2 linked regions of the Kitasatospora sp. NBC_00315 genome follow. Each later gene encodes a partner of the first gene's protein in a complex. Links are inferred from orthologs where the notes say so. Each region holds a gene or a part of one and is shown on either strand. Other genes may lie near its edges.

Region 1 (15,525 bases):
CTGCGGCTGATCGCACGCGGCTACGCGTACAAGGAGATCGCCAAGCAGCTCTTCATCTCGGTGAAGACGGTGGAGAGCCACGTCTCGGCGGTGCTGCGCAAGCTCCAGCTGAGCAACCGTCACGAACTGACCCGCTGGGCGACGGCCCGCCGGCTGGTCTGACGCCGCCGGGGGCGCCGGCGTACCGGGGCGGTGGTGCACCGGTGCTCCCCGGGCGGGGTGCGCGGAGCGGCCGGCCGCCGCCGTCCTCGGGCCGGCCCGAGGACGGCCGCAACGGCGGCGGCGGCCGGTCCGGCGGGTGGTGTCGGTGCCGGGTCATAGACTCGGAGTGCCATGAGTAGCCTCTTTGACGACCTCCCGCTCCCCGGCTTCGAACTGCCCGCCGCCCGCAAGCCCGCCGCCGGCCCGAAGCGCCCCGCCGCCGCCACCGCGCCCGTCGACGGGCCCCACGACGTGCCGTACGACGTGCCGTACGACCGGGCACCCCACGACGAGGAGCCCCCGCCCCACGAGGAGGACGCCTCGTACGCCGCCTACGAGGAGGACATCCCGGCGGACCTCTTCCGGACCGACCACGCGGCGCAGGCCGAGCGGGACGCCTGGCACCGCAACGGCGCCGCCCGGACGGTGGTCGACCCGGTGCAGCTGCTGGAGGGCATGAACGACCCGCAGCGCGAGGCCGTCCTGCACGCCGGTTCACCGCTGCTGATCGTGGCCGGCGCCGGATCCGGCAAGACCCGGGTACTGACCCACCGGATCGCGTACCTGCTCGGCGCGCGGCACGTGCAGCCCGGCGAGATCCTGGCGATCACCTTCACCAACAAGGCCGCCGGCGAGATGCGCGAGCGCGTCGAGCAGCTGGTCGGCCCGCGGGCCCGGGCGATGTGGGTCTCCACCTTCCACAGCGCGTGCGTGCGGATCCTGCGCCGGGAGAGCAAGCTGCTCGGCTTCACGTCCAGCTTCTCGATCTACGACTCGGCGGACTCCCAGCGGCTGATGGCCCTGGTCTGCCGGGATCTGGACCTCGACCCGAAGCAGTACCCGCCGAAGTCCTTCACCTCGAAGATCAGCAACCTCAAGAACGAGCTGATCGACGAGGAGACGTACGCCGACCAGGCGGCCAACCCGATGGAGAAGAAGCTGGCCGAGGCGTACGCGCTCTACCAGCGGCGCCTGCGCGAGGCCAACGCGCTGGACTTCGACGACATCATCATGACGACGGTCAACCTGCTGCAGGCCTTCCCGGCCGTCGCCGAGCACTACCGCCGCCGGTTCCGGCACATCCTGGTGGACGAGTACCAGGACACCAACCACGCCCAGTACATGCTGGTCCGCGAGCTGAGCGGCGGCACCGCGACGGCCGCGCCCCGGCGCACCGTGGACGGGGACCTGGTGAACCCGGCCGCGGCCGGGCTCGCCGAGGTGCCGCCCGCCGAGCTGTGCGTGGTCGGTGACGCGGACCAGTCGATCTACGCCTTCCGCGGCGCCACGATCCGCAACATCCTCCAGTTCGAGGAGGACTACCCGAACGCCACCACCATCCTGCTGGAGCAGAACTACCGCTCCACCCAGACCATCCTGAGCGCCGCCAACGCGGTCATCGAGCGGAACACCAGCCGCCGCGAGAAGAAGCTCTGGACGGCCGGCGAGGACGGCGAGAAGGTCGTCGGCTACGTCGCGGACGACGAGCACGGCGAGGCCCAGTTCATCGCCGACGAGATCGACCGGCTCACCGACGCGGGCGACGCCCGCCCCGGGGACGTGGCGATCTTCTACCGGACGAACGCCCAGTCCCGCGTGTTCGAGGAGGTGTTCATCCGGGTCGGCCTGCCCTACAAGGTCGTCGGCGGTGTGCGCTTCTACGAGCGCAAGGAGGTCCGGGACGTCCTCGCCTACCTGCGGGTGCTCTCCAACCCCGAGGACACCGTGCCGCTGCGCCGGATCCTCAACGTCCCCAAGCGGGGCATCGGCGACCGTGCCGAGGCGATGATCGACGCGCTCGCCTCCCGCGAGCGGATCAGCTTCGCGCAGGCGCTGGTCCGGGTCGACGAGGCGTACGGGCTGGCCGCGCGCTCCGCCAACGCGGTGAAGAAGTTCAACACCCTGTTGGCCGGGCTGCGCCAGGTGGTCGAGTCGGGCGCCGGCCCGGCCGCCGTGCTGGAGGCGGTGCTGGAGGAGACCGGCTACCTCGCCGAGCTGCAGTCCTCCACGGATCCGCAGGACGAGACCCGGGTGGAGAACCTCCAGGAGCTCGCCTCGGTGGCCCTGGAGTACGAGCAGGACCCGGGCGAGCGGCCGGAGGCGGAGGAGGGGGACGCCACCCCGCCGCTCGGCTCGCTGGCCGACTTCCTGGAGCGGGTCGCGCTGGTCGCCGACTCCGACCAGATCCCGGAGGACGACGACGGCGCGGGCGTCATCACGATGATGACCCTGCACACCGCCAAGGGCCTGGAGTTCCCGGTGGTCTTCCTGACCGGCATGGAGGACGGGATCTTCCCGCACATGCGGGCGCTCAACCAGGTCAAGGAGCTGGAGGAGGAGCGCCGGCTCGCCTACGTCGGCCTCACCCGGGCCCGGCAGCGGCTCTACCTGACCAGGTCGGTGCTGCGCAGCGCCTGGGGCCAGCCCTCGTACAACCCGGCCTCGCGGTTCCTGGAGGAGATCCCGGAGCCGCTGGTGGACTGGAAGCGCAAGGGCGCGGCCTCCGCGCCGCCCCCGCGCAGCTCGTACAGCGGCTCGGGCTTCAGCCCGAGCAGCGGCGGCTCGCGCGGCTCCTCGCGCGGCGGCGCCACGGCCGCCCCGCCCAAGGCGGGCTGGGGCCAGTCGGCGCGCCGGGTGGTCGAGCGCGAGGTGGTGGGGCTGGCGGTCGGCGACCGGGTGACCCACGACTCCTTCGGGCTCGGCACGGTGGTGGCGACCAGCGGCGTCGGCGACAAGGCGCAGGCCACGGTGGACTTCGGCGCGGCCGGGCGCAAGCAGCTGCTGCTGCGCTACGCGCCGGTGGAGAAGCTCTGACCCTCGGGGCGGGCGGCCCGCGTCGGCGTCGGCCGGGGCCTCGGCCGACGCCTCGGTAGGGGCCTCGGCCGGGGGTTCGGCGGGGCTCCGAGCGGTGGGGCCGGTTCGGGGGTTCGGCGGGGGTCTCAGCGCGGGTCGAGGCCCTGGCCGAGCAGCCAGGGCAGCGGGTCGACCGGGGCGCCGCCGCCCGGGCGGACCTCGAAGTGCAGGTGCGGGCCGGTGCTGTTGCCGCTGCTGCCGGAGTAGGCGATCACGTCCCCCGCCTTCACCTGGCCCTTGCGGACCCGGTAGGTGCGCAGATGGCAGTACCAGGTCTCGATGCCGTCCGGCGAGGTCACGATCGCCATGTAGCCGTACGCCGAGTTCCACTGCGTGCGGACGGTGCCGTCGGTGGCGGCCATCACGGGGGTGCCGCCCTGGACGGGGAAGTCGATCCCGGTGTGCCGGGCCGTCCAGTGGGTGCCGGCCTCGCCGAAGGTGGCGCTCAGGCCGTGCTCGGCGACCGGCAGCACCACCGCCGGGCGGGCGGGGGTGGGCGCCGGCGCCGGTGCGGCGGCGGGTCCGGGAGAGGACTGCTGGGTCGGGAGCGCGGTCCGGGCGTCACCGCGGGAGGCGTGGGCGGCGTCGCTCGCGCCGTCCGGGCCGGGCGACCTGCCGTCGGTGGGCAGGAGCGCCTCGGGGGCCGGCGCTGCGGACACCCGGCGGGCGGCGTCGCCGTGCACCGTCACGGCGGCCGCGCCGACCACTCCCAGCGCGGCCAGGGAGGGCAGCGCGACGCCCAGCAGCGCCGAGCGGGTGGCCGCCCCGGCGGCGCCGCGGCGCTCGGCACGCGACTGTGCGCGGGCGGCCAGCCGTAGCTCCGCACGGGTGGGGCGGGCTGCTGCGTCGGCCATCCGGGCGCCGCCTCCTCGGGGTTCTCGGGGGAGGGAGAAATCAGCCGAGACTGTAGCCGTTCGGTCGGAGAGCGGACAAAAGGGCGGGCTGTCAAGAGGCCGGACGGTCGTTCGGTGGCCGCGGGGCCGATGGCCCGGGCAACCCGGGTGCGCGCTCGTCCGGACGGCCGAGAACGGCTCGGGGCGGTGGCCGCGGAGCGCCGATGGCCCACCGCAGGCCCCGGCGGTGCTTCAGGCGGCCCGGTCCCCCGGCGGGGCGGCGTCCCGGCCGGTCGCCAGGATCCGGCGTACCGCCTCCACCACCCGCCGGTCCACCGGCAGGCCCGCGTGGCCGACGCCCGGTACCCGGATGTTCTCGGCGCGGAGGTCCGGGTGGCGCAGCCGGGCGTTGCGGGCGGGCAGCACCACCTCGTCCAGCTCGCCCCAGAAGGCGGTGAACCGGGCCCGGCAGTGCGGGGCGGGCCGGTCCAGCTCGGTGAGCAGGTCGCTACCGGGGCGCAGCTGCCGGGTGACCGGGAAGGGACTCGGGAGGTGGGCGGCGAGCGTGCCCTCGTGCGGTGCGGCCAGCGTGATCACCAGCGGCACGTGGGCGTCCCCGCCGAGCCGCTGCACGTAGTACCGGGCGATCAGACCGCCCAGGCTGTGCCCGACCAGGGTGACCGGCGCGCCCGAGTGGGCCCGCCCGGCCCACTCGACGTGCCGGCCGAGCAGCACGGCGGCGGTCCGGACGTCGCTGGTCAGCGGAGAGTGGTTGAGGGCGTGCAGATGGGTGCGGCCGTCCCGGTGCAGGGCGCGGAGCATGGGGTGGAAGACGGCGCGGTTGTCGGCGAAGCCGTGCAGGAACAGCACCGGGCCCGCGGTCGGCCCGTCGGGCCCGGGCGGACAGGACCGGCCGGTGGCCGGACGTGGCTCGTCGGTCAGGCCGCTGGGGTATCTGGCCAGGTGGCCGGCGAGCGCGGCGGCCTCGGCGCCGGCGCCGCGGGCGACGGCCGCGGCGCGCCGGAAGGGTTCGGATCGGAAGGGCACGGACCGGATGGGCAGAGACATGCGGCGGCTCCCCGGGGTGGTGGCGGGGGCTGGGCGGTGACGCCCGGTCGGGCGGCACGGATCGGCCCGTCGGTCCGGAGCGCGGTCCGGTGCGCCGACCGGTGGCCCGGTGGCGGCGGGACCGCGAAGGACGACGGGGTCCTGTGATTTTCCCCTCGTGGGGAAGGGCGAAACGACCAACCGACCCCGGTGGCGCTACCCTCCCCTCAGACTAGTTATCGATGGTTAACATCGCCCGGACCGGACACAATCCGGTGGGGTGGCGTCCGACCTCGTCCAGGAGGCAGTGATGGGTGTGTCAGGGCCGATCCGCGTGGTGGTCGCCAAGCCGGGGCTGGATGGTCACGACCGTGGCGCCAAGGTGATCGCGCGCGCGCTGCGCGACGCCGGCATGGAGGTCATCTACACGGGACTGCACCAGACGCCCGAGCAGGTGGTGGACACCGCGATCCAGGAGGACGCGGACGGCATCGGCCTGTCGATCCTCTCCGGGGCGCACATGACGCTCTGCGCCCGGGTGCTGGAGCTGCTCAGGGAGCGGGACGCCGCGGACATCAAGGTCTTCTGCGGCGGGATCATCCCGGAGGCGGACATCATCGAACTCAAGGCACTTGGTGTCGCGGACATCTTCACGCCGGGCACGCCCACCCGGGACGTGGTGGCCTGGGTGGAGGCGAATCTGCGCGCCGCGGTCTGACGGCCGCCGCCGGGGCGGCCGGACAGGTCGGGCGACCGGCCGGGTGACCGGGCGACCGGCCCGTCGGCCGGCCGCCGCCGGGTTCACCCCGGCCCGGGCGGCCCGCACCGTCAGGCGTCCGGCGTGGCCGCTCCCTCGGGTGAGCGCCCCTCCGGTGCCTCGTCCCGCGGTGTCCGCACCGCCGGTGCCTCCTGCGCCGGTGCCTCCTGCCGCGCCGGTGCTTCCGGGCCCGGTCCGGCGCCGTCCGGGCCGGCCTGTGTCAGTTCGGCCAGCATCGCGGCGCGGAAGCGAAGCGTCCCGGCGAGCCGGGCGAAGGTCTCCGCCCAGGCCGAGTCGGGCGCGGCGTCCGCCGCCAGCGCCTCGACGGCCGGCGCGGTCTCCGGGGCGAGGGCCCGTTCGGTCATACCGAGTACTCCACTGTGGCTCCACGGGTACGCCCCGGAGCCGGCCGCCCGCTCCAGCGCCGCCACCACGGCGGTGGACAGCGGGGGCGTCCAGGGTGTGGCGCAGGCCCCCAGGAGCTGGAACGCCTCGCCCAGTCCGTACGCCCGGATGAACGCCGCCGTCCAGGCCGCCCGCTCCGGTGCGGGCAGCACGGACAGCAGCTTGGCGGGCGCGCCCGCCGTCGGGACGGCCCGGGCGCCCGGGCCCGGCCGGGGCGCGGGCCCCAGCAGCGCCCGGGCCCAGTCGGCGTCGTGCTGCCGCACGGCGGCCCGGGCCCAGGCCTCGCGCAGGTCGTCGGCCCAACTGCTGTCACCGGCTCCGCCGTCGCCGGCGGCGTTCGCGGCGTCGCCGACCGGGAGGGCGAGCAGCCCGCCCGGCGTGAGCCCCGTGGCATCCGTCCAGGTGCGCAGCGGGGTGGCCGCGACGAGTTCGCCGAACCACCAGGCCCGCTGACCGCGACCGGTCGGCGAGGCGAGCGGTATGCCGTCCCGTTGCATCGCGGCGTCGCACTCGGTCGGCGGGGAGACCGACAGTCGCCCGCCGCTGCCGCAGAGGCGCACGGCGGCCCGGGCGCGCTCGGCCATCCGGGCGGCCAGGGCGGAGCCGGGGAGGCTGGAGAGCAGTTCGGCGGCCGTCGCCCGGACGTTCCGGCTGCGGTCCCCGAGAGCGGCCTCCAGGAACGGTTCGTCCGCCGGGGAGAGGCCGTCCTGGAGGGCGTCCAGAAAGAGCAGGCGGTCCTCCGCGCGCTCGGTCGGCCACGTGCCGCGGAGCAGGGCGAGGCCCGAGGCCGGGGCGCTGCGGCGCAGCATGGTCAGGTACGTGACGCGCTCGGCGAACAGCCCCTCGTGCCAGATCCGGTCGGCGGGGGAGCCGGCGGCGTTCGCGGCTTCGGCTTCGGCTTCGGCAGAGCCTGCCCCGGCGGGGAGCGCTGCGCCGCCGGGCGGTGTGTCGGTGAGCGGTGAGCCGCCCGTGCGGGGCGACAGGGGGGTGCCGGTCGTGGTGCGCAGCACGAAGCGCCAGTCGGGGTTCTGCTCGGCCAGCCAGCGCCCGAGCGGGCCGGTCAGGGCCACCACGTCGCCGCGCAGCTCGCTGCGGGCCCGGGCACCGTCCAGCAGCGCCGGGACCAGCTCGGCGGGCGGGCGGTAGCCGCGGGCCCGGGCCGTGGCGAGCCACTGCGGGAGCAGCTCGGTGAGGTTGGCGAGGGTGCCGCCGGCGCCGCCCGAACGGCTGCTCAGCAGGATCGCGAGCCGGCGCCCGGCGGCGGCGGGCAGCTCGGGGCGCGGATCGGCTCCGGCGGCGGGGCGCGGCGGGGCGGGCTCCGGGAGGGCCACGGCACCGGCCCTGCGGCGGACGGCTGCGAGCGCGGCCAGTTCGAGCAGCGCGGTGGCCGGGTCGGCGCGGTCGACCGTCGCGGCGGCGGCCAGCAGCGCGGGCGGGCCGGCCGGTGCCGGGAGCGGGCGGCGGTCGGTGCCCAGCAGGGCGGCGGTCTGGAGATCCTCCCAGGGGTCGGCCGGGGGAGTGGGCGTGCTACGGGTGGCCGTCACGTGCGGGCTCCTGCGGGTGTGGTCGGTCGCGGTGTCCGAAGCTCTTCTCGGGTGCGGGTGCGGGTGCGGGTGCGGGTGCGGGTGCGGGTGCGAGTCGGGCTGCGGGCTGCGGGCTGCGGGCCCGGGCGGCCCGGCTAGCCGGTGAGGCCGGTCGGGCGGCCCTGCTCGTCCCAGACGGTGACCGGCGTGAAGCCGCGATGGCCGCACTCGCCGAAGAGCGTGACCGGACGGCCGCCCGAGACGGCGGCCAGCCGCCAGAGCGCCGTCTCGGGGGTGGTGGCACGGCGGGCCGGCAGGGCGTGCCGTCCGTCCGTCAGGTGCCAGCCGTCGACGTCGTGGACGGGGACGACGCCGCTCAGCACGGTGGGCCAGGATTCGAGCCAGGGGTCGTCCGCGACCGCCGAGCCGTACTCGGCCATCGCCTCGCCCGGGGTGAGTCCGGCCGGCGCCCCGGGGACGCCGGCCGGCTCCGGGGCGCCGTAGCGGGCGCCGAGGGCGGCGCGCAGCGGGCGGGCGCCCGGGTGGAAGGCGAGTTCGGCCTCCAGCAGGTGGCCGGTGGGCAGCGCGAGCTCCGGGGCCCGCCCCGGGCGGCCGAAGGCGAGCAGCAGGGCCGCGCGGCCGGTCTTGGCGCCGCGCAGCCAGATCCGGCGGGTGGTCAGCCGCTCGTCCCCGCCGCCCTCCGGCGCGGCCGTGCGTGTGCCGAGCACCTGCCAGCGGTCGCGTACGGTCGGACCGCTCAGCAGGTCGGCGGTGTCGGTGGTGAAGCCGACCCGGGCCCGGACGGTGGCGCCGAGCGGCGCGGGGAGGTCGTCGACCCGGCCGTAGGCGGTGGCGAGCAGGTTCAACAGGGCGTACTCCTCCAGTAGGTCCGACTGCGGGGCCCGGCTCAGTTCGCGGACCCCGGTGGCGAGGCCCGGCGCCTGGGCGTCGACCATCCGGGCGGCGACCTCCTCCCAGGGATCGGGCGTGCTGCTCGCGTCCGCCAGGCCGTGCCTGATCCGGTCGGTGAGGCGCAGCCGAAGCTCCTGCGCGCCGGCCGCGACCCGGGCGGCCCGCTTCTCGGCCCGGCGGCGCGCCGCGGCCGGATCGGCGGCCGCCGACTGCGCCTTGGCGGCCCGTTGCCCGGCGGCCTGCTCCGCGCGCTCCTGCCGCTCCGTCAGCCAGGCGGCCGCCCACTCGGCGGGCTCGGTGGCGGCCGGCACCGCCTCCGGGCTGCCGCTCCAGAGCAGCAGCAGGCCGAGGGCGTGCTTGCAGGGGAACTTGCGGCTCGGGCAGCTGCACCTGTAGGCGGGCGTCGCCAGCTCGACGACCGTCCGGTACGGCGTGCTCCCGCTGCCCCGGCACTCCCCCCAGAGCGCGCCGCCGCCCGTGCCCGTCCCCGACCAGGGCGCGGGTGCGGACAGCTTTCCGGCGGCCTTGCGCGAGGGGGCGTCAGGCGCCAGGGACAGGACGTGTTCGGTGCTCCAGCGTTCCTCCATGCCCACGACGCTAGGGGGAGGGACTGACAACCCGCGCCGTCGAACTGATCGCGGGTCAGGGGCCGGGTCCGGTTGTCAGTGCCGGGGTGCATGGTTGTTCGAGCAGGCCGGACGGGGCCCTCCCGCCGGTCGGACGACATCTGCGCCGATGCTCCCATCGATCACCCCACGCCCAGGACCCCTGCCACAGGTGTGTCCGGCGGCCGACCAGAAGGAGCCCTCATGACGACAGCGACGACCGCGGCGACGGCGGCGACCACGGCCACCGCCGAGGTGCTGCGGGAGCACGCGGAGGACGCGTTCGCCGCCGAGCTGGCCGCGCTCGCCGCGCAGGACGACCGCCCGCGCCCGGAGCGCTGGCGGCTCTCGCCCTGGGCCGTGGCCACCTACCTGCTGGGCGGCGAGCTGCCCGACGGCACCGTGATCACGCCCAAGTACGTCGGCCCGCGCCGGATCGTCGAGGTCGCCGTCACCACGCTCGCCACCGACCGCGCGCTGCTGCTGCTCGGTGTGCCGGGGACGGCCAAGACCTGGGTCTCCGAGCACCTGGCCGCCGCCGTCAGCGGCGATTCCACCCTGCTCGTCCAGGGCACCGCCGGTACGCCCGAGGAGGCCGTCCGGTACGGCTGGAACTACGCCCAGCTGCTCGCCCACGGCCCCAGCCGGGACGCCCTGGTGCCCTCGCCGGTGATGCGGGCGATGGCGGACGGCAAGATCGCCCGGGTCGAGGAGCTGACCCGGATCCCGGCGGACGTCCAGGACGGCCTGATCACCATCCTCTCGGAGAAGACCCTGCCGGTGCCGGAGCTCGGCGGCGAGACGCAGGCCGTTCGGGGCTTCAACCTGATCGCCACCGCCAACGACCGCGACCGGGGGGTGAACGAGCTCTCCAGCGCGCTGCGCAGGCGGTTCAACACCGTCGTCCTGCCGCTGCCCGCGTCGCTGGAGGAGGAGGTCGACATCGTCACCCGCCGGGTCGGCCAGCTCGGCCGCTCGCTGGATCTGCCCGAGCTGCCGGGCGGCGCCGAGGAGATCCGCCGGGTCGTCACCGTCTTCCGCGAGCTGCGGGACGGGATCACCACCGACGGCCGGACGAAGGTCAAGACGCCGAGCAGCACCCTCTCCACCGCCGAGGCGATCTCGGTGGTGACCAACGGCCTGGCGCTGGCCGCGCACTTCGGGGACGGCGTGCTCCGGGCCGGCGACGTCACCACCGGCGTCCTCGGCGCGGTGCTGCGGGATCCGGTCGCCGACCGGGTGGTCTGGCGCGAGTACCTGGAGAGCGTGGTCCGCGAGCGCGACGGCTGGAAGGACTTCTACCGCGCCGCCCGGGAGAGCGCCGGCGAACCCGGCCGCTGAGACCGACCGGACCGACCGATTTCGAGGAGCGGAGGGCGCGATGAGCGCAGAGGTGACACTGCTCGGCGTACGCCACCACGGCCCGGGCTCGGCCCGGGCGGTGGGCGCCGCGCTGGAGCGACTGCGGCCGGACGTGGTGCTGATCGAGGGGCCGCCGGAGGCCGATCCGATCGTCGGGCTGGCCGGTGACAAGGAGATGGTGCCGCCGGTCGCCCTGCTCGCACACGCCGTCGACGACCCCGCCAGGGCCGCGTTCTGGCCCTTCGCGGCCTTCTCCCCGGAGTGGGTCGCGATCCGGTACGGGCTCGACGCCGAGGTGCCCGTCCGGTTCATCGACCTGCCGGCCGCGTACACCCTGGCGGCCGACCGGCCCGACCCGGACGGGGGAGTGCCGGGGGGCACTTCTCCGTCCGACGGGGCCGAGGCGCAGGGGGCGGCCGCCGCGGTGGCGCTGGACCCGATCGGCGCGCTCGCCGAGGCCGCCGGCCACGACGACGCCGAACGCTGGTGGGAGGACGTCGTCGAGCACCGGGCCCCCGGCGCGGACGCGCCGGCGCCGTTCGAGGCGCTGGCCGAGGCGATGGGGGCACTGCGCGAGGGCGGCGCGGGCGCCGGCCGGCGGGACGACCTGCGCGAGGCGTACATGCGCGGGCAGATCCGCGCCGCCCGCCGGGCCGGACACCGGCGGATCGCGGTGGTCTGCGGCGCCTGGCACGTCCCGGCGCTGGCGCAGATGCCGACCGTCGCCCACGACCGGGCGCTGCTCGCCACCCTGCCGAAGAAGGTCCGCACCGAGATCACCTGGGTGCCCTGGACGCATCGCAGGCTCTCCCAGCACACCGGCTACGGCGCCGGCATCGCCTCGCCCGGCTGGTACCACCACCTGTTCGCCGCCGAGGGCGATCCGCTGGCCCGGTGGATGACGAGGGCCGCCGGGCTGCTCCGCGAGGAGGACCACCCGGTCTCGTCCGCGCACGTCATCGAGGCCGTCCGGCTGGCGCGCACGCTGGCCGTGATGCGCGGCCGGCCGCTGGCCGGGCTGACCGAGACGCTCGACGCCGTCCGGTCGGTGATGTGCGACGGCTCGGACGTCCCGTTGGCCCTGGTGCACGACCGGCTGGTGATCGGCGACGCGCTCGGCGAGGTGCCCGAGGCGGCGCCGGCCGTTCCGCTCCAGCGCGATCTGGCCCGCCTCCAGCGCTCGTTGCGGCTCACACCCGATCCGCAGGACCGCGAGAGGGACCTCGACCTGCGCAAGGAGAACGACGTCGCCCGCTCCCGGCTGCTGCACCGGCTGCGGCTGCTGGGTATCGACTGGGGCACCCCGAGCCGGTCCGCCGTCAACTCCACCGGCACCTTCCGGGAGAGCTGGCGGCTGCGGTGGGAGCCGGAGTTCGCCGTCCGGGTGGTCGAGGCGGCCCAGTGGGGCACCACGGTCGAGGCCGCGGCGACCGGCCGGGCCGTCGAGCGTGCGGCCCGGGCCGTCGAGCTGGGCGAGCTGACCGCGCTGGTCGAGCAGTGCCTGCTCGCGGGCCTGCGGGACGCGCTGCCCGCCGTGATGCGGGTGCTCGCCGACCGGGCCGCCCTGGACACCGACGTCGCCCAACTGGCCGGGTCGCTGCCCGCGTTGGTGCGAGCCCTGCGGTACGGGGACGTGCGCGGCACCGACAGCGCCGCACTGGAGGGGGTGGCGCGAGGCCTCGCCGAGCGGATCTGCGTCGGCCTGCCACCCGCCTGCACCGGGCTGGACACCGAGGGCGCGGCCGCGATGCGCCGGAGCGTCGACGAGGTGCACGCCGTGATCGGCCTGCTGGAGGACGCGCCCGGCGAGGACGGCTCCGACGCCCTCGCCGACCGCTGGGCCGCCACCCTGCGGTCGCTCGCCCTCCGCGAGCCGTCCGGCGGGCCGGCCACCGGTGTGCCGGGCCTGCTGCGCGGCCGGGCCGTCCGACTGCTGCTGGACGACGGCCGGATGGACGCGGCCGAGACCGCCCGCAGGATGGGACTCGTCCTGTCGACGGCCAACGCCCCGGCGGACGCGGCGGGTTGGGTCGAGGGCCTGCTGTCCGGCGGCGGCGCGCTGCTGCTGCACGACCCGCTACTGCTCGGCCTGCTCGACGGATGGCTGGCGGGGGTGTCCGACGAGGCCTTCACCGACGTGCTGCCGCTGCTGCGGCGCACGTTCTCGGGCCTGGAGGCGGGGGTGCGCCGGACGGTCGGCGAACGCGTCGCGGCCGGTCCGCTCGGCGCTCCGGCGCCGGCGCCGACCGGTCCGGCCACCGCCCTGGACCAGGACCGGGCGGACGCCGCGCTGCCGGCCGTGGCGCTGCTGCTGGGGCTGCCGGGGACGGCGCCGGCGCACCGCCCCTACCGCGTCGTCGGCCCGCTCCGCCACATCCCCCGCCAGGCCGACCGCCGCGGCGCCTGACGCCCCGGCCGTCTCCGTCCCGACCCCGCCACGTCCGGCCGCAGGTCCCCGCCGGCCGTCACCCGATCCGCGTCACCCGCCGCCCGATCCGCGTCACCGGCCACCCGATCCGCGTCACCGGCCACCCGACAGCACCGAAGGAGCGCCCGATGTCCGTCGCACCGCAGGCCGACACCACCAGCAGCACCGGCGGCGATCCCGGGTCCGACCCCGAGCGGCTGCGCCGCTGGCGCCTGGCGCTCGGCGGCGAGGCCGACGGGACGGGCTGCCGGCTCTCCGGCCGCGACGCCGCGATGGACGGCGCCCTCGCCGCCCTCTACCGGGGCGAGGCGGCCGGGGGCGGCAGGCCCGCCGGCCGCAGCGCCGGACTCGGCGGCTCGGCGCCGCAGGTGTCCAGGTGGCTGGGGGACATCCGCGAGTACTTCCCGACCTCCGTGGTCCAGTTGATGCAGCAGGACGCGATCTCCCGGCTGGGGCTGCAGCGCCTGCTGCTGGAGCCCGAGATGCTGGCGGCCGTCGAGCCCGACGTCCACCTGGTCGGCACGCTGCTCTCGCTGAAGCACGCGCTGCCGGAGACCACCAGGGAGAGCGCCCGGGCGGTGGTCGGCAAGGTCGTCGCGGCCCTGGAGCGCCGGCTCGCCGACCGCACCCGGGCCACTCTCGGCGGTGCGCTGGACCGCAGCGCCAAGGTCAACCGTCCGCGCCACCACGACATCGACTGGGACCGCACCATCCGGGCCAACCTCAAGAACCACCTGCCGGAGGGCGGGCCCGGCGGGCGGGGCACGATCGTGCCCGAGCGTCTGATCGGCTACGCCCGGGCCCAGCGGGCGGTGAAGAAGGACGTCATCCTCTGCATCGACCAGTCGGGTTCGATGGCCGCCTCGGTCGTCCACTCGGCGGTCTTCGGCGCCGTACTCGCCTCGATGAGGAGTCTCGACACCCGCCTGGTGGTGTTCGACACCTCGGTGGTGGACCTCACCGAGCAGCTGAGCGATCCGGTGGACGTCCTGTTCGCGACCCGGCTCGGCGGCGGGACGGACATCAACCGGGCCCTGGCGTACTGCCAGTCGAGGATCACCCGGCCGTCGGAGACGATCGTCGTGCTGATCAGCGACCTCTACGAGGGCGGCATCCGCAACGAGATGCTCAAGCGGGTGGCGGCGATGAAGGCGGCCGGCGTCCAGTTCATCGCGCTGCTCGCGCTCTCGGACGAGGGCGCCCCGGCCTACGACCACGCGCACGCCGCCGCGCTGGCGGCGCTCGGCGCCCCGGCCTTCGCCTGCACCCCGGACGCCTTCCCGGAGATCATGGCGGCCGCGATCGAGAAGCGCCCGCTGCCCGTCCCCGACCGGAACTCCTGACGCCCCGAGCCGAAAATTCACCCGTACGGGTGAACGCGGACTCGGCTCACCGTCGCTGCTCCGGGCCGGTGAGCAGGCGGCCCGCCACACCGACGCAAGGCCGTTGTGACGGTTCTCACCAAAGCCGGGACGGTCCGCGGCGAAACACGCCCGTCGTACGGGGATAACCTGCCAGACGGACGTGACGCGCGTGATTGGTTGACGTGTGCGCCCGTGGCTGTGTGGGCCGCAAGGCCGTATCCCTGCGTACCTGCACCGCCTCGACGACCCGCAGCGAAGATCCTGCCGTGGCACGCTCGTAGAGACACAATCCGCGACCACGAACAAGGACGAACACACGTGGACCTGTTCGAGTACCAGGCGAGGGACCTCTTCGCCAAGCACGGTGTACCCGTGCTTGACGGGGATGTCATCGAGACCCCCGAAGCAGCTCGCGCCATCGCCGAGCGCTTCGGCGGACGCGCAGTCGTCAAGGCTCAGGTGAAGGTCGGTGGCCGTGGCAAGGCCGGCGGCGTCAAGCTCGCCGCCGACCCGGCCGACGCGGTCGCCAAGGCCGAGGCGATCCTCGGTATGGACATCAAGGGCCACACCGTTCACAAGGTGATGCTGGCCCAGACCGCGGACATCAAGGACGAGTACTACGTCTCGTTCCTGCTGGACCGCACCAACCGCACCTTCCTGGCGATGGCCAGCGTCGAGGGCGGCGTGGAGATCGAGGTCGTCGCCGAGGAGAACCCGGACGCACTGGCCAAGATCCCGGTCGACGCCAACGAGGGCTGCACCCCGGAGAAGGCCGCCGAGATCGTCGCGGCCGCGAAGTTCCCGGCCGAGATCGCCGACCAGGTGGCCGACGTCCTGCAGAAGCTGTGGAAGGTGTTCATCGCCGAGGACGCGCTCCTCGTCGAGGTGAACCCGCTGATCAAGTCCGGCGAGGGCAAGATCATCGCGCTCGACGGCAAGGTCTCTCTGGACGAGAACGCGGAGTTCCGCCAGCCCGACCACGCGGCCCTCGAGGACAAGGCCGCCGCGAACCCGCTCGAGGCGGCGGCGAAGGCCAAGGGCCTGAACTACGTCAAGCTCGAGGGCGAGGTCGGCATCATCGGCAACGGCGCGGGTCTCGTCATGAGCACCCTGGACGTCGTCGCCTACGCCGGTGAGAACCACGGCGGCGTCAAGCCGGCCAACTTCCTCGACATCGGCGGCGGCGCGTCCGCCGAGGTGATGGCGAACGGCCTGGAGATCATCCTGGGCGACCC
Region 2 (15,285 bases), 2.5 Mb from region 1 along the record:
GCCCACCCAGTCCAGGGCGGCCACCGGATCGCCCAGCTTCTCCCAGAGCGCGACGATCAGCAGGTTGCCCACCGCGTGCCCGCCGAGCTCGCCGGTGCCGCTGAACCTCTGCTGGATCACCTCGGACCAGGTACGGCCCCACTCGTCGTCCCCGCAGAGGGCCGCGAGCGCCTTGCGGAGGTCGCCCGGGGGCAGGACGCCCAGCTCGGTGCGGAGCCGGCCGCTGGAGCCGCCGTCGTCGGCCACCGTGACCACCGCCGTGAGGTGGGTGGTCAGCCGGCGCAGGGCCGACAGCGAGGCGGACAGGCCCTGGCCGCCGCCCAGCGCGGTGATCCTCGGGGCGTTGGCGCGGGGCTTTCCCGCCGCCGAGGATCTCACCGGGGCCGCCGATCGGTCGGCGGCCCTGCTCTGGGCCTGTCGCCAGGGCACTGATCCCGCCACACCCACCTCGTGTTCCTCTGCCTGCCGCCGCCGGCTGCCTGACGGCAGGGCGTCGCGGCTACTCCCGTCCCATGTCCCGGTGCACGAGCACCGTCTCGACGCCGTCCGCGATCAGACGCTTCGTCAACCGCTCGGACATGGCCACGCTGCGGTGCTTGCCACCGGTGCAGCCTACGGCAAGGGTCATGTACCGCTTGCCCTCGCGTCGGTACCCCTCGGTGACGATACGCAGGAGGTCCGCGTACCCGTCAAGGAATTCGTTCGCCCCGGGCTGCTGGAAGACGTAGCCCGCGACGTCCGGATCCGTGCCGGTACGGGCGCGCAGCTCCGGGACCCAGTGCGGGTTGGGCAGGAAGCGACAGTCCACCACGAGGTCGGCGTCCACCGGCAGGCCGTACTTGAAGCCGAAGGACATCACCGTCGCCCGCAGCTCCGGCTCGTCGTGGTCGGCGAACTGGGCGTCCAGCTTGGCCCGCAGCTGGTGGACGTTGAGGTTCGAGGTGTCGATCACCAGGTCGGCCTCGCCGCGCAGCTCGCGCAGCAGGTCGCGCTCCTGGGCGATGCCGTCGACGATCCGGCCCTCGGCCTGCAGCGGGTGCGGCCGGCGGACGCTCTCGAAGCGGCGGACCAGGGTGTCGTCCGAGGAATCCAGGAAGACCACGCTGAGGCGGACGCCGCGCTTCTCCAGCTCCTCCAGCGAGGTCAGCAGGTCGTCGAAGAACTTGCGGCCCCGGACGTCCACCACCACGCCGATCCGCGCGACGGCGCCCTGGGAGCGGGCGCCGAGGTCGACCATGGTGGGAATGAGGGCCGGCGGCAGGTTGTCCACGACGAACCAGCCCAGGTCCTCCAGGCACTTGGCCGCCGTCGAACGGCCGGCTCCGGACATGCCGGAGATGATCACCAGCTCCGGGATGGTCTCTCCCCCGGCCTGCGGTCGGGACGTACCCCCATCGTCTGACACGGTCACTTCGGTTCCCCGATCTCGGTGGTTCTGCTGAAGAGAACGCGTGCGGCGCCGCCGCGCTTCCCCAGGTCACCCTGGGGGGTTAACGCGGCCTGCGCGCATTGACGGGCGGCGCCGGCCGTCATGGCGTCTCGTGGGGCGTTGCGGTGGAGGGCACCGCAACGGACTGCACTGCGTCGGACGGCGCCGCATCGGACCGCACCGCATCGGACGGCGCCGCATCGGACCGCACCGCGCCGGACCGCACCGCGGCCGAGGGCGCTGCCGGCGCCGCCTCCGCCGCCGGCCGCACCGCCGCCGGCCGCTCCTCGGCGCCGTCATCAAGGATCTCTCCCGTGGCGGTGTTCACCGCGAATGTCGAGGGTGTACGGGAGGCCAACGCTGCCGCAACAGTCTCCGCGGTGCGCCGGCCGATGCCCGGGACCTCGCAGAGCTCGTCGACCGTGGCCGCCCGCAGCCGCTTCAGCGAGCCGAAGTGCTTGAGCAGTGCCTGGCGGCGAGTCTCGCCGAGGCCGGGTACCGAGTCCAGCTCCCCCGCGGTGAGTCGCTTGGAGCGCTTGTTGCGCTGGTAGGAGATGGCGAACCGGTGCGCCTCGTCCCGGACCCGCTGCAACAGGTAGAGGCCCTCGCTGCTGCGCGGCAGGACCACCGGGTCGTCCTCACCCGGCAGCCAGACCTCCTCCAGCCGCTTGGCCAGACCGCAGAGGGCGACGTCGTCGATCCCCAGCTCGTCCAGCGCCCGGCGGGCCGCGGCGACCTGCGGCTGCCCGCCGTCGACCACCAGCAGCTGCGGCGGGTAGGCGAACCGGCGGGGACGGCCGGTCTCCGGGTCGATCGGGCCGGACGGCAGCTCCTCCCCGGCCCGCCCGCCGGCGGGGTGCCCCGCCTCGGGCTGCTGCCCGGGATCGTCGGCCTCGGGAACGGCCCACTCCCCCGTCTCCTCGCGCTCGCGCAGGTAGCGGCGGAAGCGGCGGCTGATCACCTCGTGCATCGAGCGGACGTCGTCCTGCCCCTCGAAGCCCTTGATCTGGAACCGGCGGTACTCGCTCTTACGGGCCAGGCCGTCCTCGAACACCACCATCGAGGCGACCACGTCCTCGCCCTGGAGGTGCGAGATGTCGAAGCACTCGATGCGCAGCGGCACCGAGTCCAGCTGCAGCGCCTCGGCGATCTCCTGCAGGGCCCGGCTGCGGGTGGTGAGGTCGGAGGCGCGCTTGGTCTTGTGCAGGGCCAGCGACTGCTGGGCGTTGCGGGCCACCGTGGCCATCAGGTCCTTCTTGTCGCCGCGCTGGGGCACCCGGAGATCGACCTGCGCTCCCCGGAGCACGCTCAGCCACTCCCGGACGGGCACCACCGGCTCCGGCAGGACGGGGACCAGCACCTCGCGCGGGACGCTCTCCGCGCCGCCGCCGTAGAGCTGCTGGAGGGCGTGCTCGACCAGCGCCGCGGTGTCCACGTCCTCGACCTTGTCGGTCACCCAGCCGCGCTGGCCGCGCACCCGGCCGCCGCGGACGTGGAAGATCTGGACCGCGGCCTCCAGCTCGTCCTCGGCCAGGGCCAGCAGGTCCGCGTCGGTGCCGTCGGCCAGGACGACGGCGTTCTTCTCCATCGCCCGCTTGAGCGCCCCGATGTCGTCGCGCAGCCGGGCGGCCCGCTCGTACTCCAGGTCGGCGGCCGCCTCGCGCATCTGGTCCTCCAGACGGCGCAGGTGGTTGCCGGTGCGGCCGGCCATGAAGTCGCAGAACTCCTCGGCCAGCTCGGCGTGTTCGGCCTGCGAGACCTTGCCGACACAGGGCGCGGCGCACTTGCCGATGTACCCGAGCAGGCAGGGCCGGCCGACCTGCGCGGCGCGTTTGAAGACGCCGTTGGAGCACGTCCTGACGGGGAAGACCCGCAGCAGCAGGTCGACCGTCTCACGGATCGCCCAGGCGTGCCCGTACGGCCCGAAGTAGCGCACGCCCTTCTTGTGCGCCCCGCGCATCACCTGGACCCGCGGGAACTCCTCGTCGAGGGTGACGGCGAGCTCCGGATAGCTCTTGTCGTCGCGGTACTTGACGTTGAAGCGCGGGTCGTACTCCTTGATCCAGGAGTACTCCAGCTGCAGCGCCTCGACCTCGGTGCCGACCACCGTCCACTCCACCGAGGCGGCGGTGGTGACCATCGTCGCGGTGCGCGGGTGCAGGCCGGCGATGTCCTGGAAGTACGAGGAGAGCCGCGGGCGCAGGCTCTTGGCCTTGCCGACGTAGATGACCCGCCCGTGGGCGTCGCGGAACCGGTAGACGCCCGGCGAGGTCGGAATCGCCCCCGGAGCGGGGCGGTAGGTGGACGGGTCAGCCATGGGTCCACCGTACCGAGTCCGACCGACACTCCGGGGGCCGGACCGGCGGAACCGGGGCGCCGGGGAGGCCCCCCGGCACGCCGGCCGGGACGCGGATCAGGACGGCGTCACCTTGAGGGTGCCGCCGTCGACCGCCACCTGGTACGAGGGCAGCGGGGTGGGCGCCGGACCGTCCTGGACCGAACCGTCGGCGATGCTGAACCGGCTGCCGTGGCAGGGGCACTGGATCTGGCTGTCCTTGATCTGGTCGACGACGCAGCCGGCGTGGGTGCACTTGGCGCTGAACGCCTTGTACTGACCCGCCGTCGGCTGGGTGACGACGATCTTCTTCTCGCGGTAGACCTTGCCGCCGCCGACCGGCACGTCGGCGGCCGGGCCGACCTCGACCGGGCCGGCCGCGGCGTCCGAACCGGAGCCGGAGCCCGAACCCGAGCCGGATCCCGAGCCGGACGGCGAGGCGGAGGAGGCGCAGCCGGACACGGCGACGGTCGCGCCGCCGGCGAGGACGGCGGCGGCTCCGCAGAGCAGGGTGCGGCGGGTGGTGGCAGGGCTCGTCGGGGCCTCGGACATCGGTGGCTGCTCCTGCTCGGGTGGTCGGGTGCTCGGGTGGTGCGACAGGTGGCGCGGTGCTGCGGTCGTGGTGCGCCGTCCGTACGGTGTCGTGCAGTGCCCCTGCGGCGCGCGTGGTTCCGTCGTGCCGTGGTGCCTCTGCCGGACGCTTCGGCGCGATGCGGTGCCGCGAGGCGCGTGCCGCACCGTGCCGGGACGGCCCCGGGGACCGCCCTGGCAGTCTAAGGGCCGTGCCGCCCGCCCCGGGTGGGCCGGGGGCGGACGACACGGGGTCTTGGTTACTTCTTGGCCGCGGCGCGCTTGCGGGGCGTCTTCGCGGATGCGGCCGGGGCCGCGTCGCTGACATCGAGAAGGATGTCGCGCAGGAACTTGCCGGTGTGGCTGGCGGGGACGGCGGCGATCTCCTCCGGCGTGCCCTCGGCGACCACCGAGCCGCCGCCGGAACCACCCTCGGGGCCCATGTCCACCACCCAGTCGGCGGTCTTGATCACGTCGAGGTTGTGCTCGATCACGACCACCGTGTTGCCCTTCTCCACCAGGCCGTCGAGCACCTTGATCAGCTTGCTGATGTCCTCGAAGTGCAGGCCGGTGGTCGGCTCGTCGAGCACGTAGACCGTCCTGCCGGTGGAACGCTTCTGCAGCTCCGAGGCGAGCTTGACGCGCTGCGCCTCGCCGCCGGAGAGCGTCGGCGCGGACTGGCCGAGCCGGACGTAGCCGAGTCCGACGTCGTTGAGGGTGCGCAGGTGCCGGGCGATCGCCGGGACGGCCTCGAAGAAGTCCAGGCCCTCCTCGATCGGCATGTCCAGAATGTCGGCGACGGACTTGCCCTTGTAGTGGACCTCCAGCGTCTCCCGGTTGTACCGGGCCCCGTGGCAGACCTCGCAGGGGACGTAGACGTCCGGCAGGAAGTTCATCTCGATCTTGATGGTGCCGTCGCCCGAGCAGTTCTCGCAGCGGCCGCCCTTGACGTTGAAGGAGAAGCGGCCCGGCAGGTAGCCGCGCACCTTCGCCTCCTGGGTCTCCGCGAACAGCCGCCGGACGTGGTCGAACACGCCGGTGTAGGTGGCCGGGTTGGAGCGCGGGGTACGGCCGATCGGCGACTGGTCGACGTGCACCACCTTGTCGACCAGGTCGGTGCCGGTGATCCGGGTGTGCCGGCCGGGCACGCTGCGCGCACCGTTGAGCTCCCGGGCGAGGTGGGTGTAGAGGATGTCGTTGACCAGGGTGGACTTGCCCGAGCCCGAGACCCCCGTGATCGCCGTGAACGTCCCGAGCGGGAAGGCGACGGTGACGTCCTTGAGGTTGTGCTCCCGCGCCCCGTGCACCACCAGCTGGCGCTTCTTGTCACGCGGCCGGCGGGCCGCCGGGATCGGGATGAACCGCTTGCCGGAGAGGTACTGGCCGGTCAGCGACTCCTTGTTGGCCAGCAGCTGCTTGAGCGAGCCGGAGTGCACCACCTTGCCGCCGTGCTCGCCGGCCCCCGGGCCGATGTCGACCACCCAGTCGGCCATCTTGATGGTGTCCTCGTCGTGCTCCACCACGATCAGGGTGTTGCCGATGTCCCGCAGGCGCACGAGGGTCTCGATCAGGCGGTGGTTGTCGCGCTGGTGCAGGCCGATCGAGGGTTCGTCCAGCACGTAGAGCACGCCGACCAGGCCGGAGCCGATCTGGGTGGCGAGGCGGATGCGCTGGGCCTCGCCACCGGAGAGGGTGCCGGCCGCGCGGTTGAGGGAGAGGTAGTCCAGGCCGACGTCGACCAGGAAACGCAGCCGCTCGTTGACCTCCTTCAGCACCCGCTCGGCGATCTGCTTGTCGCGGGCGTCGAGCTTCATCGCCCCGAGGAAGTCGGAGCAGTCGCTGATCGACATCGCCGAGACGTCCGCGATGGACCTGTCCTGCACGGTGACGGCGAGCACCACCGGCTTCAGCCGGGTGCCCTCACAGGTCGGGCAGGGCACCTCGCGCATGTAGCCCTCGAAGCGCTCGCGGCTGCTGTCGCTCTCCGCCTCGGTGTGCCGGCGCTGGATGAACGGCACCGCGCCCTCGAACCCCGTGGTGTAGGAGCGGTCGCGGCCGTAGCGGTTGCGGTAGCGGACCTCGACCTGGTGCTTGTGGCCGTAGAGCAGCGCCTTCCTCGCCCGGGCGGGCAGCCCGGCCCAGGGGATGTCGGTGCGGAACCCCAGCTCGCCGGAGAGCGCGTCGATCAGGCGCTGGAAGTACTCCTTGGTGTGGCCGCCGGACCAGGGGTGGATGGCGCCCTCGTCGAGCGACTTCTCCTCGTCCGGGATGACCAGCTCCGGGTCGACCTCCATCCGGTTGCCCAGGCCGGAGCAGTCGGGGCAGGCGCCGAACGGCGAGTTGAAGGAGAACGAGCGGGGCTCCAGCTCCTCGAACGACACGTCGTCGTAGGGGCAGTAGAGGTGCTCGGAGAACATCCGCTCGCGCTCCGGATCGTCCTCGGGGAGGTCGACGAAGTCGAGCACGACCATGCCGCCGGCCAGCTTGAGGGCCGTCTCCACCGAATCCGTCAGACGGCGCTTGGCGCTCTCCTTGACGGTGAGGCGGTCGATGACCACCTCGATGGTGTGCTTCTCCTGCTTCTTGAGCTTGGGCGGCTCGGCCAGCTGGACCGTCTCGCCGTCCACCCGGGCCCGGGCGTACCCCTTCGACTGGAGGTCGGCGAAGAGATCGACGAACTCGCCCTTGCGCTCGCGGACCACCGGGCTGAGCACCTGGAAGCGGGTGCCCTCCTTGAGTTCCAGCACGCGGTCGACGATGGCCTGCGGGGACTGCTTGGCGATCGGACGCGAGCAGTGCGGGCAGTGCGGCTTGCCGATCCGGGCGAACAGCAGGCGGAGGTAGTCGTACACCTCCGTGATGGTGCCGACGGTGGAACGCGGGTTGCGGTTGGTGGACTTCTGGTCGATCGAGACGGCCGGGGAGAGCCCCTCGATGAAGTCGACGTCGGGCTTGTCCATCTGCCCGAGGAACTGCCGGGCGTACGAGGAGAGCGACTCGACGTAGCGTCGCTGGCCCTCCGCGAAGATCGTGTCGAACGCCAGCGAGGACTTGCCCGAGCCGGAGAGGCCGGTGAAGACGATCAGCGAGTCGCGCGGGAGGTCGAGGGAGACGTTCTTGAGGTTGTGCTCGCGAGCACCGCGGACGATGAGGCGGTCGGCCACTGCTTCTGGCGCCTTTCTCCGGTGGGCTTCTCACTCAGGACTGTCGCTGAGGACTCTCACCCAGATGCCAACGAGCGAGAGGGGCCCGTTCTTCCAGTGTTCCAGTCTTGCAGCTTGGGACGGCCAGCCTACTAGCTCAGGCGTTCGATTATCGAGCCTGTCCAGTGGAGATCACCCGAACGGGTGACGGGGCCGCCGCCGGCCCGCTCGCCGGTCGGCCGGAATCCCCCTGGTCCGCGCCGACATGGCCGGTCTGCCCGCCTCACCCACCGCATCGGCGATAGCGTCATCAACGTCAACGAGCGGCGGGCCTCACGGGCACGCCGCGAACCCGTCCCACGGGCACATTTCGTCGAGAGGGCGCACCATGACCGACATCGGGACCGGAACCAGCACGCCCGCCACGACCGCTCCGAGCGCCGCCGCCACCGCGGCGGCCCGCCTGCTGCTGGTCGCCGACAGCACCGCCCAACTGCTGCGCACGGTGGCGGAGCTCAAGCCGACGGCCGTCGGCGAGCCCTCGGCCCTGCCCGGCTGGACCAGGGGCCACGTCCTGGCGCACCTCGCCCGCAACGCCGACTCGCTGGTCAACCTGCTCGACAGCGCCCGCACCGGCCGGGACATCCCGCAGTACCCCACCGCCGAGAGCCGCGACCAGGACATCGAGTCCGGGGCGCCCCGCCCGCTCGACGTCCAGCTCGCCGACCTGCACGAGGCCTCCGAGCGCTTCGCCGCCGCGGCGACGCTCCTCCACGAGGCGGCCTGGGACGCCGAGGTCCGGCACCGCACCGGGAACGCGTTCAGCGCCTGCGACGTCCCCTGGAAGCGGCTGATGGAGGTCGAGTACCACCACGTCGACCTGGACGCCGGCCACACCCCCGCGCACTGGCCCGAGGAGTTCGCGGTGGCCGAGTTCCGGCGTCTGGCGGCGCGGCTCGACGGCGCGGCCGAGCTGCCCGCCGCACTGCTGATCGCCGACGACAGCGCCGACCGCGCCCGGATCGGCGCGCCCGCCGACACCCCGGCACTGACCGTCGAGGGCCCGATCCGCGCGCTCACCGCCTGGCTCTCCGGCCGCTCGGACGGCGACGGCCTGCAGGTGCACCGGGACGGCGTCCAGCTCGCCGACGCCCGCACCGCGCTGCCGCCGCTTCCCGCACTGGGCTGACCGCGCGAGGATGAACACGTGCCGGTCCGCGGCGGCCCCCGCCGGCCGTCCCGGACCGCGCCCGACCGTCGCACCACCCGTACCCGCACACACCGCGGGCCCGCCACGCAGCGGTGCCCCCAGAACACAACGAGGAGCGGCCCGATGACGTACCACGGAGCGGTGAAGGTCGGCGGCCCGCCGGACGTGCGCGAGCTGGCCCACCTGATCATCACCAAGGTGGCCGTCGGCCCGTACGACAACAACGCGTACCTGCTGCGCTGCCGGGCCACCGACGAGCAACTGCTGATCGACGCGGCGGCGGACGCGCCGGTGCTGCTGGAGAGCGTCGGCGAGCGGCTGGCCACCGTGGTCACCACCCACCGTCACCACGACCACTGGGGCGCACTGGCCGAGGTGGTGGCCGCCACCGGCGCCCGCACCGCGGCCGGCCGGATCGACGCCGAGGCGCTGGACGTACCGACCGACCTGCTGCTGGACGACGGCGACACCCTGCGGGTGGGCCGGGTCGAGCTGACCGTCCGCCACCTGGTCGGTCACACGCCCGGCGCCGTCGTGCTGGTCTACGACGACCCGCAGGGCCACCCGCACGTCTTCACCGGGGACTGCCTGTTCCCCGGCGGGGTCGGCAACACCCGGGGCGACAAGGCGGCCTTCGACAGCCTCTTCCGGGACGTCAACGAGAAGATCTTCGACGTGCTGCCGGACGAGGCGTGGGTCTACCCGGGGCACGGGGCGGACACCACCCTGGGCACCGAGCGCCCGCAGCTGGACGAGTGGCGCGAGCGCGGCTGGTAGCCGCCGCGACGCGCGAAGCGGCCCCGGGAACCGGTACCGCCGGTTCCCGGGGCCGCTGCCACGAACTAGGCGTCGATCTTGTCCTGCTCGTCCTGCGGCTGCTCCGCCGCCTGCTTCCCGGAGGCGATCAGGCTGGTCACCGTGGTGACGGCCAGCACCACCACGATGAAGCCCAGCGAGAACGGGATCCCGATCTCCGGCACGTGCACGCCGCTCTCGTGCAGTGCGTGCAGCACCAGCTTCACGCCGATGAAGCCGAGGATCACCGACAGGCCGTAGCTGAGGTGGACCAGCTTCTTCAGCAGCCCGCCGATCAGGAAGTACAGCTGGCGAAGGCCCATCAGGGCGAAGGCGTTCGCGGTGAAGACGATGTACGGGTCCTGGGTGAGGCCGAAGATCGCGGGGATGGAGTCCAGTGCGAACAGGACGTCCGTGGTGCCGATCGCCAGCATGACGATCAGCATCGGCGTCATCAGCCGGCGGCCGTTCTCCCGGATGAAGAGCTTGGTGCCGTGGTAGGTGTCGGTCGAGGGGAAGCGCCGCTCGATGGACTTGAGCAGGCGGTTCTCTTCGAACTCCTCCTCTTCCTCCTCGGCCCGGGCGTCCTTGATCAGCTTCCAGGCCGTCCAGACCAGGAACGCGCCGAAGATGTAGAACACCCACGAGAACTGCGTGACCAGGGCCGCGCCGCCGGCGATGAACACCGCCCGCAGGACGAGCGCGATGATCACACCGAACATCAGGACGCGCTGCTGGTAGATCCGGGGCACCGCGAACTTGCCCATGATCAGGATGAACACGAAGAGGTTGTCGACGCTGAGCGACTTCTCGGTGATGTAGCCGGCGAAGAACTCGCCGGCGGGCCGGGAGCCGGAGTGCCACCAGAGGAAGCCGCCGAAGACCAGGGCCAGCGCGACCCAGACGACCGTCCAGGCGCCGGCCTCCTTGATCGAGACCTCGTGCGGTTTGCGGCCCCCGATGAAGAAATCGGCCACGACCAGGGCGACCAACACCCCGACGGTGCCGATCCACAGGGAAAGGGATACGTCCACTTGCTGCTCCTCCGGCAGGTAGGCGAGACAGTCATCGTCACTGCCGGAGGTCTCTTCCGCCCGTGCGCCCCGCGGTGCCGGGCACTCGGACCAGTGCCCCGGGACGCCGCCGAAGGGCGTCCGTGATGACGGGAACACTGCGGGGGAATACTCCCCTCCGCTGCCGTCAACACTAACAGGAAGCCCAAGAAAAGGTAAAGAAGGTAAAGAACCGCCCCGGGTGAAGCAGCTCCGCCGCCTCGACGCGACCGGTCGACGGCCGGGGCCGCCGGGCCGAACGCGGACGGCCGGGCGCCGGCCTCCGGGCGCCCGGCCTCAGAGGTCGGGAGCGGGCTTCAGGAGTCGGTCCTCACCGGTCCGGGCCCGGGGATCGGGCCCAGGTCGGAGGCCCGGGCCAGGGGCCCAGGTCCGGACCGGGTCAGAGGAACGGGTCGATGGCCGGCAGCATGTCCTGGAACGTCCGGGCCCGGGCCGGTGCGCCGATCGCCTGCATCCCCCAGCCGCCGGACTCCTCCCGGAAGACCTTCGCCATGATCTGGCCGGTGTGCGGGCCGCCGCCCGCCAGCTCGTACCGCGCCAGCTCCTGGCCGGTGCTCTCGTCCACCAGGCGGCAGTGCGCGTGCCGCACCTCGGCGAAGGTCTGCCCGGTGTAGGAGCTGACCGTGAACACCACCTGGGTGATGTGCGGCGGCACGTGCGCGAGGTCGACCAGGATCGACTCGTCGTCGCCCCCGGCGCCGGCGCCGCCCACCAGGTTGTCCCCGGTGTGCCGCACCGAGCCGTCGTTGCTCTCCAGGTGCTGGAAGAAGACCACGTCCGAGGGGGTCTTCTCGGCGTACAGCAGCGCCGACGCGTCCAGGTCGATCTGACGGGTGCGGCTGCCGAACAGGCCGCGCTTCGGGGCGGCCTGCCAGCCCAGCCCCATCCGGACGACGGTCAGGGACTCGCCCGAACTCTTCTGCAGGCTGACCTGCTGTCCCTTGGCCAGGTTCACCGACACGGTGCTGTCCTCTCTCCCAGGCCGCGCGGGTCGGTTCCCCGCGCCGGCTCAACGGCGGAACACCCCGTTGCCGTCCCCCGGCTGAGGCCCCCTGATGCCGCCCGCCCCGACGCCGCCGACCCGTTGGCCGACGACGGCACGCGGCCGACATCCGCAGGCCAGCCTATGGCCTGCGGGCGGCGGCATCACGCAGGACGTACCCGATTGAGCCGGAGCCGGGACGCCGCCGCGCCCGACCCGGGCCGCTTCGTCCCGACCGGCCTCATGCCATGCCCGCCTCGCGCATCTGGCGGAGCTCCTTCTTGAGCTCCTTCACCTCGTCGCGGATCCGGGCGGCGACCTCGAACTGGAGATCCGTGGCGGCGGCGTGCATCCGCTCGGTCAGCTGCTGGATCAGGTCGGCGAGCTCGGTGGCCGGGAGGTTCTTGGCGGGCTTGCGGTCGGCCCCCAGGGCGGGCACCGGCGCCTTGCCCTTGCCGCTGCCGCGGTAGCCGGTGGAGAGCAGTTCCTCGGTGTCGATCTCCTCGCGGCTGAGGGTGTCGAGGATGTCACCGATCTTCTTCCGCAGCGGCTGCGGGTCGATGCCGTGCTTGGCGTTGTAGGCCTGCTGGACCTCGCGGCGGCGGTTGGTCTCGTCGATGGCCTTCTCCATCGCCGCGGTGATCCGGTCCGCGTACATGTGCACCTGGCCGGAGACGTTGCGGGCGGCGCGGCCGATGGTCTGGATCAGCGAGGTGCCGGAGCGCAGGAAGCCCTCCTTGTCCGCGTCCAGGATCGCGACCAGCGACACCTCGGGCAGGTCGAGGCCCTCCCGGAGCAGGTTGATGCCCACCAGCACGTCGTACTCGCCGGCCCGGAGCTCGCGCAGCAGCTCGACCCGGCGCAGCGTGTCGATGTCGCTGTGCAGGTACCTGACGCGGATGTCGAGGCCGAGCATGTAGTCGGTGAGGTCCTCGGACATCTTCTTGGTCAGCGTGGTGACCAGCACCCGCTCGTTGCGCTCGACCCGCTTGCGCACCTCGTGCACCAGGTCGTCGATCTGGCCCTCGGTGGGCTTGACCACGATCTCGGGGTCGATCAGGCCGGTCGGGCGGATGATCTGCTCCACCACGCCGTCGCCGCGCGACAGCTCGTACTTGCCGGGGGTGGCGGAGAGGTAGACCGTCTGTCCGGTGCGCTCCAGGAACTCCTCCCACTTCAGTGGGCGGTTGTCCATCGCCGAGGGCAGCCGGAACCCGTGCTCGACCAGGGTGCGCTTGCGGGAGGCGTCGCCCTCGTACATCGCGCCGATCTGCGGCACGGTGACGTGCGACTCGTCGATGACCAGGAGGAAGTCCTCCGGGAAGTAGTCGAGCAGGGTGTTGGGGGCCGTGCCCGGCGCGCGGCCGTCGAAGTGCATCGAGTAGTTCTCGACGCCGGAGCAGGTGCCGATCTGGCGGAGCATCTCGATGTCGTAGGTGGTGCGCATCCGCAGCCGCTGGGCCTCCAGCAGCTTGCCCTGCTTCTCCATCCGGGCGAGCGTCTCCTCCAGCTCCTTCTCGATGCCGTTGACCGCCCGCTCCATCCGCTCCGGGCCGGCGACGTAGTGCGAGGCGGGGAAGACGTGCACGGCGTCGTCCTGGCTGATGATCTCGCCGGTGAGCGGGTGCAGCGTGTAGAGCGCCTCGATCTCGTCCCCGAACATCTCGATCCGGAGAGCCAGCTCCTCGTACACCGGGAAGATCTCGATGGTGTCGCCGCGGACCCGGAAGGTGCCCCGGGTGAAGGCGAGGTCGTTGCGGGAGTACTGGATGTCGACGAAGCGCCGCAGCAGGACGTCCCGGTCGATCTCCTCGCCGACCTTGAGCTGGACCATCCGGTCCACGTACTCCTGCGGCGTGCCGAGGCCGTAGATGCAGGAGACGGAGGCGACCACGATCACGTCACGGCGGGTGAGCAGGGAGTTGGTCGCGGAGTGGCGCAGCCGCTCGACCTCCTCGTTGATCGAGGAGTCCTTCTCGATGTAGGTGTCCGTCTGCGGGACGTACGCCTCGGGCTGGTAGTAGTCGTAGTACGAGACGAAGTACTCGACGGCGTTGTTCGGCAGCAGCTCGCGGAACTCGTTCGCCAGCTGGGCGGCCAGCGTCTTGTTGGGGGCCATCACCAGGGTGGGCCGCTGGAGCTTCTCGATCATCCACGCGGTGGTCGCCGACTTGCCGGTACCGGTGGCGCCGAGGAGGACGACGTCCTGCTCACCCGCGCGGATGCGGCGCTCCAGATCGGCGATCGCCGCCGGCTGGTCGCCGTTGGGCTGGTAGGGGCTGACGACCTCGAAGGGCGCCGTGGTCCGCTCAATGCTCGTGATGGGTCGCACCAGACCACCGTACGACCCGGCACCGACAATTCGACCCGGAGCGCCGATCCCGCGCCCGGCCCCGCGCCCCCGCCCGCGCCCCTGCCCGCGCCCCTGTCAGCGGGGCGGCCCGGGGCGGTGCCGTCAGACCGTCCCCCGCGTGATCCTCTCGCTGTCGCGGGCCAGGGCCACCAGCCGGGAGACCGCCCGCAGGTACTTCTTGCGGTAGCCGCCGCGCAGCATCTCCGCGGAGAAGACCTGGTCGAAGGGGATGCCGGAGGCCGTGATCGGCAGTTCGCGGTCGTACATCCGGTCGGCGAGGACGACCAGGCGCAGCGCGGTGGACTGGTCCTCGACGGGCTGGACCCCGCGCAGGAAGACGGCGTGGACGTCGTCCAGCAGGGCGCCGTAGCGGCTGGGGTGGACGACCGCGAGGTGGTTCAGCAGGGCGTCGAAGCCGTCCAGCGAGGCGCCCGGGGTCCGCCCGGCGGCGGCCTCCACGGCCTCGTCGGTGTACGGCGGCGGGGCCTCGGGCAGGCCGCGGTGGCGGTAGTCCTGGCCGTCGATCCGCAGGGGCCGGAAGTGCCCGGCCAGGCCCTGGATCTCGCGCAGGAAGTCGGCGGCGGCGAACCGGCCCTCGCCCAGCTTGTCGGGCAGCGTGTTGGAGGTGGCGGCGAGCTTGACCCCGTTGTCGACCAGCCGCCCGAGCAGGGTGGAGACCAGGACGGTGTCGCCGGGGTCGTCCAGCTCGAACTCGTCGATGCAGAGCAGCCGGTGCCCGGAGAGGGTCTGGACCGCCTGCTGGAAGCCGAGGGCGCCGACCAGGTTGGTCAGCTCGACGAAGGTGCCGAAGGCCTTCGGGCCGGGGGTGGCGTGCCAGAGCGAGGCGAGCAGGTGGGTCTTGCCGACGCCGTAGCCGCCGTCGAGGTACACGCCGGCCGGCCCCGCGGGGGTGGCGGCGGTGCGGCGGAACCAGCTGCGCTTCGGTGCCGTGGCGGTGCTGTTGAGGGTGCCCGCGAACTGCTCCAGGACCTGGACGGCCTCGTACTGGCTGCGCTGCGTCGGATCCGGCAGGTAGCTGCCGAACGAGACGTCGGAGAACCTCGGTGGCGGGACCATCTCGGCGACCAGGCGCTCGGCCGGCACCACCGGGCGGCGGTCGGTGAGCGCGACCGGGGTCGTCGCGGTCTCGGAGCCGACCGCGGCCGGGGCCGGGGTCGCTATGGAATCGGGGCTGGAGGGTGCGGACACGTTAGTAGAGAGTACGCCTGGTGGAAGACTGGATCCCATGCAGCTGCTGATCAGTCCCCTGCCCGAACCCGCCCGGGGCGCCGAGCGGCCCGATCCGGCGTCCCTGGAGTCGCTGGCGGCCCTCTACGCCTACCCGGAGCAGGTGGACCGGGGCCGGCCGTGGCTGCGGGCCAACATGGTGGCGGG

Evidence for each region.
Region 2: the proteins of pcrA (region 1) and uvrB are in contact, whole or in part, in a crystal structure (PDB 7EGT), measured with the Thermus thermophilus proteins. The link is inferred for Kitasatospora sp. NBC_00315 from one-to-one orthologs. Residues at the interface, in WP_096412145.1 of Thermus thermophilus: His654, Arg656, Phe657, Gln666, Asp668, Glu669, Lys680, Arg681, Leu682, Ser683, Lys685, Tyr686, Ala687; in WP_096411307.1 of Thermus thermophilus: Glu23, Leu25, Arg26, Asp27, Gly28, Glu29, Arg30, Phe31, Arg55, Glu326, Asp327, Phe328, Glu379, Ser382, Gln383, His398, Gly400, Arg401.

What each region holds. Positions count from the first base shown.
Region 1 is NZ_CP108025.1:5,017,034-5,032,558, forward strand. The notes cover bases 1-3,215. They hold pcrA (DNA helicase PcrA), read left to right. Parts: upstream 1-333; coding sequence 334-3,015; downstream 3,016-3,215. Other genes in these bases: OG823_RS20825 (LuxR C-terminal-related transcriptional regulator), read left to right, coding at 1-162; OG823_RS20835 (M23 family metallopeptidase), read right to left, coding at 3,141-3,215. Outside these bases: more of OG823_RS20835, read right to left, coding at 3,216-3,908; OG823_RS20840 (esterase/lipase family protein), read right to left, coding at 4,140-4,955; OG823_RS20845 (cobalamin B12-binding domain-containing protein), read left to right, coding at 5,245-5,652; OG823_RS20850 (DUF5691 domain-containing protein), read right to left, coding at 5,763-7,640; OG823_RS20855 (SWIM zinc finger family protein), read right to left, coding at 7,775-9,118; OG823_RS20860 (AAA family ATPase), read left to right, coding at 9,341-10,477; OG823_RS20865 (DUF5682 family protein), read left to right, coding at 10,518-12,905; OG823_RS20870 (VWA domain-containing protein), read left to right, coding at 13,055-14,269; sucC (ADP-forming succinate--CoA ligase subunit beta), read left to right, coding at 14,609-15,525. UniProt on the Escherichia coli protein: A helicase with DNA-dependent ATPase activity. Unwinds DNA duplexes with 3'-5' polarity. Translocates on single-stranded DNA with 3'-5' polarity. Initiates unwinding more efficiently from a nicked substrate than double-stranded DNA.
Region 2 is NZ_CP108025.1:2,517,382-2,532,666, forward strand. The notes cover bases 11,325-14,299. They hold uvrB (excinuclease ABC subunit UvrB), read right to left. Parts: upstream 13,870-14,299; coding sequence 11,779-13,869; downstream 11,325-11,778. Other genes in these bases: OG823_RS10060 (TerD family protein), read right to left, coding at 11,325-11,516; zapE (cell division protein ZapE), read right to left, coding at 13,993-14,299. In the rest of the region: uridine diphosphate-N-acetylglucosamine-binding protein YvcK, read right to left, coding at 1-429; RNase adapter RapZ, read right to left, coding at 500-1,411; excinuclease ABC subunit UvrC, read right to left, coding at 1,530-3,746; OG823_RS10035 (Rieske (2Fe-2S) protein), read right to left, coding at 3,843-4,316; excinuclease ABC subunit UvrA, read right to left, coding at 4,595-7,498; OG823_RS10045 (maleylpyruvate isomerase family mycothiol-dependent enzyme), read left to right, coding at 7,866-8,666; OG823_RS10050 (MBL fold metallo-hydrolase), read left to right, coding at 8,811-9,464; OG823_RS10055 (TerC family protein), read right to left, coding at 9,530-10,516; more of OG823_RS10060, read right to left, coding at 10,935-11,324; more of zapE, read right to left, coding at 14,300-15,099; OG823_RS10075 (pyrimidine reductase family protein), read left to right, coding at 15,137-15,285. UniProt on the Escherichia coli protein: The UvrABC repair system catalyzes the recognition and processing of DNA lesions. A damage recognition complex composed of 2 UvrA and 2 UvrB subunits scans DNA for abnormalities.